Regions from separate parts of the Kribbella aluminosa genome, predicted to be linked through region 1. Evidence: riboswitches for the same ligand, from Rfam matches in the RefSeq annotation. Region 1 holds a riboswitch; the other holds the start of a gene.
The links. Region 1 has a riboswitch for FMN ahead of ribB (3,4-dihydroxy-2-butanone-4-phosphate synthase). Riboswitches for the same ligand answer to the same signal wherever they lie in the genome.
Positions count from the first base shown of each region.

Region 2: another riboswitch for FMN. It lies ahead of ribD (bifunctional diaminohydroxyphosphoribosylaminopyrimidine deaminase/5-amino-6-(5-phosphoribosylamino)uracil reductase RibD); the one in region 1 lies ahead of ribB (3,4-dihydroxy-2-butanone-4-phosphate synthase).

Region 1 is NZ_JAGINT010000002.1:906,510-913,531, forward strand. Features, by position in the region: gene JOF29_RS25800 (sugar phosphate isomerase/epimerase family protein) at 1-641, shown strand, start outside; gene JOF29_RS25805 (transketolase) at 638-1,537, shown strand; gene JOF29_RS25810 (transketolase family protein) at 1,534-2,493, shown strand; gene ribB (3,4-dihydroxy-2-butanone-4-phosphate synthase) at 2,552-3,169, opposite strand; FMN riboswitch at 3,254-3,387, opposite strand; gene JOF29_RS25820 (glycoside hydrolase family 140 protein) at 3,435-4,964, shown strand; gene JOF29_RS25825 (sugar-binding transcriptional regulator) at 4,995-5,972, shown strand; gene JOF29_RS25830 (threonine/serine exporter family protein) at 5,962-7,022, shown strand, end outside.
Region 2 is NZ_JAGINT010000001.1:1,792,094-1,799,115, forward strand. Features, by position in the region: gene JOF29_RS08865 (ABC transporter substrate-binding protein) at 1-426, opposite strand, end outside; gene JOF29_RS08870 (helix-turn-helix domain-containing protein) at 570-1,208, opposite strand; gene JOF29_RS08875 (vWA domain-containing protein) at 1,356-3,419, shown strand; gene JOF29_RS44385 (serine/threonine-protein kinase) at 3,550-4,809, shown strand; FMN riboswitch at 4,946-5,076, shown strand; gene ribD (bifunctional diaminohydroxyphosphoribosylaminopyrimidine deaminase/5-amino-6-(5-phosphoribosylamino)uracil reductase RibD) at 5,293-6,303, shown strand; gene JOF29_RS08890 (riboflavin synthase) at 6,304-6,933, shown strand; gene pnuC (nicotinamide riboside transporter PnuC) at 6,930-7,022, shown strand, end outside.

The DNA.
Region 1 (7,022 bases):
GCTCGTACGTGAAGCTGTGGCCGGGCCAGGACGGCTGGGACTACCCGTTCCAGGTGAACTACCACGACATCTGGAACCTGGCCCTGGACGGGCTGAAGGAGCTGGTGTCGGCGCACCCCGACATCAACTTCGTGATCGAGTACAAGCCGCGCGAGCCGCGGGTGAAGATCATCTTCCCGAACGTCGCCCGGACCCTGCTCGGCATCGAGAAGATCGGCCTGCCGAACCTGGGCATCCTGCTCGACTTCGGGCACTCGCTGTACGGCCTGGAGACGCCCGCCGACGCGGCGCAGCTGGCGATCGACTACGGCCGGCTGTTCGCGATCGACGTGAACGACAACCTGCGCGGCTGGGACGACGACATGGTGGTCGGCTCGGTGCACCTGGTGGAGACGTTCGAGTTCTTCCACACGCTGCGGAAGAACAACTGGGACGGTGTCTGGCAGCTCGACCAGTTCCCGTTCCGCGAGGACAGCGTGCAGGCCGCGAAGCAGGCGATCACCTTCCTGAAGGCGATCCACCGCGCGCTCGACGTACTCGACGACGACGCGCTGGCGGCCGCCCAGGCGTCGCACGACGCCCTCGCGGCGCAGAAGCTGATCCAGAAGGTCCTGCTGAGTTCGATGGCGGAGATCGTATGACGCTGACAGCCGAGCATGCGACGCTGCCGGTGCTCGGGCGGCTGCCGATCCACAGCAGTCGCGCCGAGCAGATCGGGCACATCGCCGAGGCCGCCAAGCAGATCCGGATCCAGGACCTCAAGCTCGTCCACCACGCCGGCGCCGGGCACATCGGCGGCGACTTCTCCGCGATCGACATCCTGGCCACGCTGTACGGCGCCGTGCTCGACATCTCGCCGGACACCGTGAACGACCCCGAGCGGGACCGCTTCATCCTGAGCAAGGGCCATGTCGCGGGCGCGCTCTACACCACGCTGGCCGCGTTCGGGTTCCTGCCGGTCGAGGAGCTCGCGACGTTCCTCAAGCCGCTGTCCGCCCTGAACGGGCACCCGAACCGGAACAAGGTGGCCGGCGTCGAGGCGAACACAGGCCCGCTCGGACACGGCCTGCCGATCGCCGTCGGGCATGCCCTGTCGGCGAAGCTCGACGTCTCACTGCGGCGTACGTACGTCCTCGCCGGGGACGGCGAGCTGCAGGAAGGCTCGAACTGGGAGGCGATGATGGCGGCCTCGCAGTACCAGCTGGACCGGCTGACCGTGATCGTCGACCGGAACCGGCTGCAGCAGGGCGCGACCACCAAGGAGACGAACGACCTCGACCCGCTGCCGGAGAAGGCGGCCGCGTTCGGGTTCGCGGTCGTCGAGGTGAACGGGCACGACCACGGCGAGCTGCTCGACGTACTGTCCGCGGTCCCGTTCCGGCCGGGCAAGCCGACGTTCGTGATCGCGCACACGCACAAGGGGCACCCGATCTCGTTCATGAGCAACAACGTCGCCTGGCACCACCGGGTGCCGGACGCCGCCGAGTTCCAGCAGGCGTTGCGGGAGCTCGAGAGTCCCCGGAGGGAGCTGGTATGACACTCGTCGAGACGCCTTCGATCGCGGATCAGCCGCGCTACGACTGCCGGGACGCGTACGTCGAGACGCTCGCCCAACTGGCCGAGGCCGATCACCGGATCGTTGGTGTCGTCAACGACTCGGTCGGATCCAGCAAGCTGAACAGCTTCCGGAAGGCGTTCCCGGACCGGCTGATCAACGTCGGGATCGCCGAGCAGGACATGGTCGGCGTCGCGTCCGGGCTGGCCAACGGCGGCCGGATCCCGTTCGTGTCGGCGGCGTCCTGCTTCCTCACCGGCCGCGCGCTGGAGCAGATCAAGGCCGACGTCGCGTACTCGAACACCAACGTCAAGCTCTGCGGGATGAGCCCCGGGGTCGCGTACGGCGAACTCGGGCCGACACACCACTCGATCGAGGACATCGCCTGGCTGCGGGCGATCGCCGGGATCAGGATCATCGTCCCGGCGGACCCGATCGAGACCGCGGCCGCGCTCCGCTGGGCGGCTGCGTCGGAAGGGCCGGTGTTCATCCGGGTCAGCCGGATGAGCGTGCCGAAGGTGTACTCCGAGGACTACACCTTCGAGCTCGGCAAGGCGATCACGGTCCGCGAGGGCAACGACGTGACCGTGATCAGCAACGGGACCGTGCTGTGGCGTGCGCTGGCCGCCGCCGAACTGCTCGCCGCGGAGGGGATCTCGGCGCGGGTGCTGTCGATGCCGACGGTGAAGCCGCTCGATACCGACGCCGTGGTCGCGGCTGCACGGGAGACGGCCGGCATCGTGACCGCCGAGGAGGCGGTGTCCAGCGGCGGTCTCGGCGGTGCGGTCGCCGAGACCGTCGTACAGCATCATCCGGCCCGGGTGACGATCCTCGGGATCCCCGAGTTCGCCCCCACGGGATCGGCCGGCTACCTCCTGGACCGCTACGGCCTGTCCCCCGAGGGCATCGCCACCGCCGCCCGCAAACTCCTCCACTAATCCCTTACGTCCGAAGATCTGTGGTCGACAACCCACAGATCTTCGGACGCAACGAGGGTCAGGCGTCGAGGTGGGTGATGAGGTCGCGGATGGAGATGAGGGCGAAGTCGTGGGTGGTGGCGAAGGTGCGGAGGTCGGTGCCGGTCATCAGTGTGCCGTCGTCGTTCATGAGCTCGCCGATCACGCCGACCGGTGGGAGGCCGGCCAGCCGGACGAGCTCGACAGTGGCCTCGGTATGACCGGGCCGCTGCCGGACCCCGCCGTCGACGGCGCGCAACGGCAGGATGTGACCGGGCCGGATCAGGTCCGTGCGCTGCGCCGCGGGATCGGCCAGGACCCGGACGGTCCGCGCCCGGTCCGCGGCGGAGATGCCGGTACCGACACCGGTCGCCGCGTCCACGGAGACGGTGTACGCCGTCCGCAGGCTGTCCTGGTTGTCCGGGACCATCAGCGGGAGTTCGAGCCGGTCCAGGATCTCGGACGTGGTGGGTGCGCAGACGTATCCGCTGGTGTGGCGGACGAGCAGGGCCATCAGTTCGGGAGTGGCGAGGCTCGCGGCGAAGGTCAGGTCGCCTTCGTTCTCACGATCCTCGTCGTCGACGACCACGACGGGTCGTCCGCTCGCGATCTCCGCGACGGCGCGTTGGATGGTGTCAAGGCTGGTGAGGGTGTTCACGGTCGCTGTCCTCTCGGCAGTGTGATCACCAGCACTCCGGGGCAACGACAAGCCTCACGACCCGTTGTCGGGGACGTGCGGCTGCCACGTGCATCTTCCCATCCGGACTTTCACCGTCGGTCCCGGAGTTCCACCAGGTCAACCGCTCCTTCTTGCGAAGTCACGGGTCGCGGACTGTCACCGCCGGCTCGGAATTTCACCGACCCCAGAGCACGTGTGGTTCTTACCTCATCAGCTTAACGGCAACCAGCACCTCAGGAGTGTCATGTCCATCTCATCCGTCTGGCGACAGCTCGAACTACCCGCCACCTCCGACTGGGTCGACTTCGAACACGAAACCGGCCGCACCCTCCGCCGTCCCACGTTCTACGACGGGAGTGCGGCGGGAGGGGACGGGAGTGCGGCGGGAGGGGACGGCGGTGCGGTGGGAGCGGCCGACGCCGTGGTGCGGAAGGTTCGGTTTGCGGCGCCGGTGGCTGGTCGGTGGCGGTGGGTGAGCGGCGCGGAGTCGGGCGAGTTCGACGTCCGACCCGCGGCTGTGGATGAGGGGAACCCGTTCTATGCGCATGGGTTCTGGCGGATGTCACCCGGCGGGCGCAGTCTCGTGCACGCCGACGGGACGCCGGCGGTGCTGGTGGCGGACACCGCATGGGCGCTGCCCTGGCGTGCGACTCCCGACCAGGTACGCGAGTACGCCGCCGACCGCCGGTCCAAAGGGTTCAACGCGGTCTTGCTGATGACGGTGCAACCGGACATGCGGGCGGTTGGTCCGCGCGACCGCACCCAGGACGAAGGATTCGCCGTCGGCTTCGAGGACCTTCCGGACGGGCACCTCAACCAGCTGAACGTCGAGTACTTCCAGTACCTCGACGAGCTGCTCAGGATCCTCGTCGACCACGGCCTCGTCCCGGTGTTGCAGCCCGTCTTCCAGGGCTTCGGGTGGAAGGGCCTGGACGTCGCCGGGACGGTGGTGCCGGCGGACGAGTACGCGAAGTACTGCCGGTACCTCGTCGCGAGGTACGGCGCTCAGCCGGCGATCTACCTGGTCGGCGCGGACGGGGCCGGCACCGAGCTGCAGATCGCAGCGGGTGGGGCGGAGGTGCACGCATTGGACTGCTACCAGCAGCCGACCGGCATCCACTACCGCCCGCACATCCGTCCAGCCGCCCACCAGGACGCCGACTGGCTCGACTTCCAGTGGTGCCAGACCGGCCACACCGGCGAACACGTCCCGGAGCGAGTCGCCGACATGTGGCGCAACCACCCGGTCAAGGCCGTCGCGAACGGCGAGCCGACGTACGAGCACACCGGCCGGACCGGCGTGGCCGAGGGCTGGTGGCAGGGTCACGAGGCGTGGAGCAACCTGTGCGCGGGCGGCACGATGGGCGTCGTCTACGGCGCCGGCAGCCTGTGGCAGTGGCGGCTGCACCCGGACGAGCCAGGCCATTCCGAGTACTTCCTCGCCCCCGGAGCGGGCTGGCGGGAGGCGATCGGCTTCGAGGGTTCGACGTACGTCGGGATGCTCGGCAAGATCCTGAGCGGACTCCCGACCACCGACATGACGCCGGACTGGACCCGTGTCATCTCCGGCCGGGCGTTGAGTACGGCGGACGGCGGCCTGATCGTGTACCGAGAGAACGGCGGCCAGGTGATGGTGTTCGACGAGACCGTGCCGCTGAGCTACACGATCGTCGATCCGCGGGACGGCTCGGTGGTCGCGACCGGGAAACGGGACACGCCGGACAGTCCATTGCCTGACGCTGGTGGCGCGCCGAGGGTCTACATCTGCTTATAGTCCAGTTTGATCGTTGTGAGAGGGGTGTCGGTGAACAGCAACCGCGCGGTGCGCCGGCCGGGACTGGACGAGCTGCGGCTGCTGGCGAAGGTGGCCCGGATGTACCACGAGAAGGGCATCCGGCAACCGCAGATCGCCGCCGAGCTGAACCTGTCCCAGGCGCGGGTCTCCCGGATGCTCAAGCAGGCCGTCGAGGTCGGCATCGTGCACACCGTGGTGACCATGCCGAGCGGCGTGCACAGCGACCTCGAGGACGAGCTGCAGGGCCGGTACGGGCTGCGCGACGCGGTCGTCGTGGACACGATCGGCGTCGGTGACGAGGTGCTGCCCGCGCTCGGCTCGGGCGCGGCGGCGTACCTGGACATGACGCTCACCGGCGGGCACGTGGTCGGGATCTCGTCCTGGAGCGAGACGCTGATCTCCGCCGTCGACCGGATGCCGCGCAAGAGCGTGCCGGTGGTGGACAAGGTGGTGCAGATCGTCGGCGGTCTGGGTGACGCCGCGGTACAGATGCAGGCCACCCGACTGACCGCGCGGTTCGCCGAGCTGACCGGCGGGATGCCGGTCTACCTGCCGGCCCCCGGCCTGGTCGGGACGCCCGCCGTCCGCCGGGCGATGATGAACGACGTGTCGGTCCGGGACGTTCTGGGCACCTGGGGACAGCTCACCGACGCCCTGGTCGGGATCGGCAGCCTCGAGCCCTCGCCGCTGCTGCAACGCAGTGGGAACGCGGTCGCGGAGGCCGACCAGGACGAGCTGCGCCGGCTCGGTGCCGTCGGGGACGTGTGTTTCCGGTTCTTCGACGAAGAGGGGAAGCTGGTGCGCTCGACGTTCGACCAACGGGTGATCGGGGTGACCGCGAAGGAGCTGCTGGCGGTGCCGCGCCGGATCGGTGTGGCCGGCGGCGAGCGCAAGTACTCTGCGATCCGCGCCGCCCTGCTCGGCGGCTGGGTGAACATCCTGATCACCGACCTCGCGATGGCGCACAGACTTCTCGATGGAGCCTGACGAGCAGCGGGAGGTCTACGCCACCATCGACCTGGCGTTGCGGGTCGGTGAGGTGCTGCTGTCCAGCGGCGCCGGTACGGCGGACGCGACCGCGACGATCCTCGGCGTCGCCGCGGCCGGCGGCCTGCGCGGGTGCGAGGTCGACATCACCTTCACCTCGATGGCCGTCTCGTACCAGGAGGCACCGGACGTCGCGCCCGAGACCCACATCCGGCTGGTCCGGTACCGGTCGCAGGACTTCTCCCGGCTGACCGACGTCGACCGGCTGGTACGGCGGTTCGCGCGCGGCGACCTTAACCGCGAGGAGGCGTCCCGCGAGCTGGCCCGGCTGACGTCCGCGGGACCGCCGTACCCGCGGTGGAGTGCGGTGCTCGCGTGGGGCGTGATGGCCGGCGGCGCGACGCTGCTGCTCGGCGGCGGCTGGCTGATCACGCTGGTGGCGGTGCTGACCGCGATCGTCATCGAGGTGAACAACCGCTGGTTCAACCGGCAGCGGCTGCCCGCGTTCTACCAGCAGGTGGCCGGGGCGTTCGTCGCGACCGCGGTCGCGCTGGTGCTGTACGCCGTCCACGCGCCGGTCAAACCGTCGCTGGTCGTTGCCGCGGGCATCATCATGCTGCTGGCCGGGATCGCCCTCACCGGTGCTGTCCAGGACGCGATCACCGGGTACTACGTGACCGCGGCGGCCCGGAGCCTCGAGGCGATGCTGCTCACCGGCGGGATCATCGCGGGTGTCTCCCTCGGACTCGCGCTCGGCGTCCGGTTCGGGCTCAGCGTCGGGGTCGAGGCGCAGACGATCCAGCTGGCGAACCTGCCGTTGATGGTGATCTCCGGCGCGGTGATGGCGGTCGCGTTCGCGTTCGCGTCGTACGCACCGCTGCGCGCGCTGCTGCCGATCGCGGTCATGGGCGCGCTCGGGTCGCTGGTGTTCACGCTGATGAGCCGCGCCGAGTTCGGTCCGGCGTGGTCGACGGCGGTCGCGGCGTTCGTGGTCGGGATCGGCAGCTACTCGCTCGGCCGCCGCACCGGCGTACCGCCGCTGGTCGTGGT
Region 2 (7,022 bases), on a different contig from region 1:
GAACTTCGTGATCCCGGAGCTCTTGGTGGTGTTGAGGCCGAGGTAGCCGAAGTCGTACCCGTTGCTGAAAGCAACCGTCTTCTTGCGGGCCTCGGTGACGGTGATCGACGAGCTGCCGAGGTCGAACTGGCCGCCGTTCACCTGCGACAGCAGCGCCGAGAAGTCGGTGCCGACGAACTCGGGCTTCAGGTTCAGCTTCGCCGCGACCGCGGTGATCAGGTCGTTGTCGAACCCGGTGAACTTGCCGTCCTTCACGTACACGTTCGGCGGCGCGTCGGTCAGCGTGCCGATCCGCAGCGTCCCGGCCTGCATCAGTCCCAGGTCCGGCCCGGCCGCGGAATCCTTCTTGTCGCTGCCGCAGGCAACCATCGCTGCCGTCAAGGTGATGGCCCCGACTACCGCGACAACCCGCCGAAACGCACGCACAACTGTCTCCTCACACCGTGAACGAACGCAGAGCGATCGGCCCTGCCGTGGCAACCCAACACCACTGCCGGGCGCCCGTATTCCACGGCGACAAGGCGTGAGACAGCGGTCAAAGTCCAGTCGGCTTGTGCTATATCAACCGGTCAGCCGTGATGCTGCTCATAGTGCGCGAGCGCGTCGGCGGTACGACCGGTGCCGTAGGCAAGCAGCAGCTCGGCGACGGCCGGCGACTCCGCTGCCGCCGCCGCAGCCGCACGCTGGATCTCGTCGGCCGAGGCGACCGAACGGAACAGGTCCTGGAGCTCCCGCACGACGGCGCGCGCGGGGAGGTCGGGTGGAGCCGCCTGCCACGCCGCGGCCGACGTCTCCACGGGCAGGCCGGCGGGCGAGGTGAACGGCGTCGGCGCTCCTGTCGTCGGCGCCCCGGCCGAACCGCTGTCCGGGTGGCGAAGGTGGTGGTTGGTGGTCGCGCTGGTGTAGGCGCCACGCGTCGACCGGATCGTCGCCAGCTCGATCGCCACCCGGCCCGGTAGGAGCCCGTCGGCCACGGTGACGTCCGCGAGCTCGGAGACGGCGCGCAGCCGGGACACCACGGCTGGGTTGCCGATCTTCACCCGCTGGGCGCTGACCAGCTGCGAGAGCATCGGCGCGGACAACCCGATCACCTGTGCGAGCCCACCCTGGGTCAGGCCGAGCGCCGCGGTGACCCGCCGCACCACCTCACCCAGCGGCTCGCCGTACAGCTCGACCTGTTGTTTCAGGTTCTGCGCGCTCTGTTCCATCCTCGGACTCCTTCGGCCGGCCCTTCTGTCGGCACCTGCAAAGCTGATCTTCGCACTTGCGAACGCCAATTTCCAGTGCGGATGCGGCTTGACATTTGCAATCGCAAACTGAGAGAGTTTGCGGCAGCGAATCCCACTGGAGGAACGATGACGACCCACCATCGACACCGCCGCCCGGCGGTGCTGGCGCTTCTCGCCATCACACTGACCGCGCTGCTCGCCGGGCTGGCGGCGCCGACGGCGCAGGCCGATCCTGCCCCCGACAACGGCAAGCTCGTCCTCGTGCTGGACTCGTCCGGCTCGATGAAGGAGCCGGCCGGCGACGGTAAGACGAAGATCGTCGCCGCCCGTACGGCGCTGACCCAGGTGGTGAGCAAGCTTCCGGCCGGTGCACAGGTCGGCCTGCGGGTCTACGGTGCGACCGTGTTCAAGGGCAGCGACCCTGGCGCCTGCACCGACACCCAGTTGACCGTTCCGATCGGCACGGGCAACCGGCCGCAACTGCAGGCGGCGATCGCCAAGTACAAGCCGTTCGGCGAGACCCCGATCGGGTACTCGCTGCAGCAGGCCGCGAAGGATCTCGGCCCGAGCGGCCAGCGCTCGATCGTGCTCGTCTCCGACGGCGAGTCGACCTGCGCCCCTGATCCCTGCGTGGTGGCCAAGAGCATCGCCAAGCAGGGCATCGACCTGAAGATCGACGTGATCGGGTTCCGGGTGCAGGGCAAGGCCCGCACCGACTTGCAGTGCGTCGCCCGGGAGGGTCGAGGCGACTACTACGACGCGGACTCCACCATCGACCTCGAGGCCGGTCTGGGCAGGCTGTCCACGCGTGCTTTCCGCCCGTTCCGCATCTCCGGTACGCCGGTGGCGGGCACCGCGGCGCCGGAAGACGCTCCGGTCGTCGCTCCGGGGCTCTACTCGGACTCGTTCGACCTGCTCGACCAGCCGAAGCACTACGTGATCAAGCGCACGATGACCGGGTCGACCCTGCGCGCAGGTCTCAGCTTCCGACGGCCGGTGGGCGCGACCAGCTTGGTCATCCAGACGGAGCTCAGGCTCAAGACCCCCGACGGCGAGGACTGCGGTCGCAGCTTCCCGCGGATCCAGTCCGGCGACCAGGGGTTCGCCACCGGCACCGCGTCGAGCTGGTCGAAGTACGACAAGCAGAACAAGACCTGCTCCGAGGCCGAGCAACTCGTGCTCACCGTCGATCCGGGCAAGGACTTCCGGGAGATCAAGGACGTCCCGTTCGAGTTGCGCATCGACGAGGAGCCACCGGTCGAGGAGACCAAGAGCCTGCCGGCCGAGGCGGACGACCCGATCTGGTCGGCGATGACGGTCACAACGCCCCGAGAGATCGTTCCGGGGTCCAGCTTCCCCGACGCTCCATTGCTGCAGCCGGGGACGTACAAGACGACGCTGCTGCCGGGTGAGCTGCAGATCTACAAGATCAAGGCCGACTGGGGCCAGCGGATCCAGGCGCAGGCGACGGTGCCGCAGCTGTCCAAGGCGACCGGGAACATCGTCGGTCTGCGCTACCTGGATACCGCTGTGATCTCACCGACCGGCGAGGAAGCCTTCGCGGTCTTCCCCAAGAAGGTGCCGGGAGGCCCGGGTGGCAAGCGAGGCGTGCTGACCGGGCGGGGTGTCACGCAGGCCATCACCACCAAGGAGATCCGGTACCTGAACCGTGACGGCGCCAACAACTCCGACACCGGCACCTCGACGCCCGGCGAGTACTACATCGTCGTCTCGATGACCCGGAAGGCCGAAGACACGGCCTTCACGATCCCGATGACCTTGACTGTCGGGGTGCCGGGAACGCCCGGTGCCGGAAAGCCGCAGTACGTCGACGGCGCGACGCCGGTGTCCGGCGAGTCCGTGACCCCGACGCCGAGCGAGACGCCGAGTGCATCGCCCACGGAGTCCGCTGACCCGGGCGACTCCGGCGATAAGACCGAGGCCGGCGGGCCGGTGCAGGGCCGTGCGGACGGCGACAACGGAACGCCGGTCGCTCTGGTCGCAGGGCTGGGCGGAGGTGGGGCGGTCCTGCTGCTGGTCGGCGCGCTCGTCGTCCTCCGCCTCCGTCGGAAGCCGGTCGTCGCCCAGCCGAACGCGGCCACCTGGCCGGGCTCCCAGCACCCGAACCAAAACGGCCCCCACCATCCGAACGGCCCCCAGGGCCCAGGCGGTCCGCAGTACCCGAACTAACCACCACTAACAACGACCGCCCGCCCGGTCTGTCAGTTGGTTGCCTGCCCACCCCATCCTCGGCCTGTCGAAGGTGGGGTGGGTTGGCTGGTTGGTGGGGGGAACTGGTGGAGGCGGTAGGTTCTGGGCGGTGGAGGCGTTTGCGGGGCGGTTTCAGCTGATCGATCTGATCGGGACCGGTGGTATGGGTTCGGTCTGGCGGGCCTGGGACCTGCGGCGGTCGACGTACGTCGCCGCGAAGGTCCTCGGGCAGCACGATGCCGCGACGCTGCTGCGGTTCGTCCGGGAACAGTCGCTGCGGATCGAGCACCGGCACGTGATCGCGCCGCACGGATGGGCCGCGGACGACGACAAGGTCGTGTTCGCGATGGACCTGGTCCGGGGCGGGTCGGTGGCGACCTTGCTCGGTGACCATGGCCCGCTGCCGACGGCGTACGTCGCCATAATGCTGGATCAACTGCTGCACGGGCTGTCCGCGGTCCACGCGGCTCGGGTCGTGCACCGGGACGTGAAACCCGCCAACCTGCTGCTGGACGTCACCGGCACCGGTCGACCGCACCTGCGGCTGTCGGACTTCGGCGTCGCCGGCCTGCTCGACGAGCCCCGGATGACCCACCGGAGCATGATCCTCGGAACCCCCGGCTACCTCGCCCCGGAACAACTGACAGGTGCCGACCCCGACCCCCGCCAGGACCTGTACGCCGTAGGAGCCGTAGCCGCCGAACTCCTGACCGGCGAGCGCCCCGCCCCCGACGGGAATCCGCGTGAACCCGTCGGCCCGCTGTCCGACTTCATCCGCCACCTCACCGCGCCCGACCCGTCCGACCGCCCCACCTCAGCAGCGGCGGCCGCCCAACTCCTTGCCACCGCCACCGCAAACGAGCCCACCTCCTGGGCAAATGGCCCCGACACCCCAGAGGTCTTCGAGCAACTCCCACCCCTTCCATCACCGTGGACCCCCACTGGCCCCCAACCACCAGCCACCCCATCTCCGGGCCCTACCAACACCCCCACCACCCACCAAACCCGAACCAACTCACCAGCCCTGCCCTCACCGCCTGCCCCAACTGGGCAGCCAGGCCCGGGTGCGCCGTTTGCGGCGGGCGCGGAGGCTGGAGCGGGTGCTGCAGGGGCGGGGGTTCGAGCGAGTCCTGGGCGTGTACCGGGTGCGGGGGTTGGAGAGGCTGCTGCGGGTGTCGCGGGTGCGGGGATTGGAGTGGGTGCTGCGGGTGTGGGGGCTGGTGGGGGTGGGCGGGATGTCGGGCGTGGGGAGTTGGTTGGGGGTGGGGTTTCGCAGGGGCGGGGGAGTTGGGCTTGGTGGGTTGCGGGGGTTTGCTGGGTGGGGGCGGTGGGGTTGTTGGGGAGTGCGATCTGGCTGTTGATTCGCTGACGGGTAGATCGGCGGACGCGGAGGGGTGGGCGTGATCAGACTGCGGCTGACGGATCTGCCGGGTGGTCACGATGTGACCTGGGTCGTGGCGGGGGTTGGGGGAGGGGGCATACTTGAGGAACGAGTGAAACCCACTCGCGTGCTCCGGGGTCGGTGTAATTCCGAGCCGGCGGTGACAGTCCGCGACCCGTGACTTCGCAAGAAGGATCGGTTGACCTGGTGGAATTCCGGGACCGACGGTGAAAGTCCGGATGGGAGGCGCACGCGGTCGGCGGGTGTGCTCTGGCGCCCGGCGGCGCGGAGCGTGGGCTGTGAGGCCCACGGGACGCGACGGCGAGGGAAGCAGCGGACGAGAGTCCGGTGGCGGACCTGGCGTCGGGACCGAGAGGTTCTGACGAGGCGGCAGGGTGGGCGTGCCGGCCGGAGGCCCCGCGAGTGCGTCCGTGACGACGAGGGGCCCGAGTAGTGAACGACGTGTCGCCGATGGATGTCGCCTGGATGCGGCGTGCCGTCGAGCTGGCCGCGCGCGGCACCGGCAGCACGCATCCCAACCCGGTCGTCGGTTGTGTGATCACCGCGAGCGACGGGCATCCGGTCGGCGAGGGCTTCCATGCCGTTGCCGGCGGCCCGCATGCCGAGGTCGAGGCGCTCCGGATGGCGGGTGCCCGCGCTCGCGGCGGTACGGCGTACGTGACGCTGGAGCCCTGTAACCACACCGGCCGGACCGGCCCGTGCGCGGACGCGCTGATCGAGGCGGGCGTGGCGCGGGTTGTGTACGCCGTACCGGATCCGAACCGTACGGCGGCCGGCGGCGCCGACAAGCTGCGCAGCAAGAACATCGACGTCGTCGAGGGCGTACTGCGGGCTGAGGCCGAGGCGATCAACCAGGTGTGGCTGCACAGCGTCCGGGTCGGGCGGCCGTTCGTCACCTGGAAGTTCGCGACCACGCTCGACGGGCGGTCCGCGGCGCCGGACCGGACGAGCAAGTGGATCACCGGCCCGCTCGCCCGGGCGGACGTCCATCGGCAGCGGGCCGCCTGCGACGCGATCGCCGTCGGCACCCAGACGGTGCTGGACGACGACCCGGAGCTGACGGTCCGGGACGAGAACGACGTACCTGCGGCGCGGCAGCCGTTGCGGGTGGTGGTCGGCGACCGGGAGATCCCGGCGACCGCGCGGGTCCGCAACGACCGCGCGGAGACCTTGCTGCTGCCGACCCACGATCCCGCCGAGGTGCTCCGGCAGCTGGACGACCGGCAGATCCGGCACCTCTGGCTCGAAGGCGGCCCGACGCTGGCCGCCGCGTTCCTGCGCGCCGGCCTGGTCGACCAGATCGTCGCGTACGTCGCCCCGGCCGTGCTCGGTTCGGGGTACGCCGCGGTCGGCGACCTCGGCGCGGAATCGATCGACCACCTGCGGCGGTTCAACCTAGCGGACGTCACCCGCCTCGGCGACGACGTCCGGCTGACCCTGGTTCCTCTGGGAGGAAAGTAGATGTTCACCGGCATCATCGAAGAACTCGGCACGGTCGAGTCCCTGGACCTCGACGGCGACGCCGCCCGGCTCACGATCCGCGGCCCGCGGGTGACCGAGGACGCCGCGCACGGCGCCTCGATCGCGGTCAACGGCTGTTGCCTGACGGTCGTCGAGTACGGCGGCGGCGTCTTCACTGCGGACGTGATGCGCGAGACGCTGCAGCGCACCAGCCTCGGCGGCCTGGAGAAGGGCTCGCCGGTCAACCTGGAGCGGGCGGTCGCCGCCCACGAAAGGCTCGGCGGGCACATCGTGCAGGGGCACGTCGACGGCACCGGAACGATCGCGTCGCGGACGCCCGGCGACCGCTGGGAGGACGTCCGGATCGCGACCTCGCCGGAGATCCTGAAGTACGTCGCCGAGAAGGGCTCGATCGCGATCGACGGGGTGTCGCTGACGGTCACCGATGTGGACGACGCGAGTGGGACGTTCGGGGTCAGCCTGATCCCGACGACGCTCGAGCTGACGGTGCTGGGCGCCAACAAGGTCGGCGACACGGTGAACCTCGAGGTCGACGTGATCGCGAAGTACGTCGAGCGCCTGCTGACCGCGGGCGGCACCCCCTCTTCTGTTGCTGGAGGCAACAAGTGAACCCGATCAACTGGCTGTTGACCTCGCAAGTCACGATCGCCGGCTCCCCGGTGCTGGTCCGGGAGATCGTCGGCAACGTGTTCGGCCTG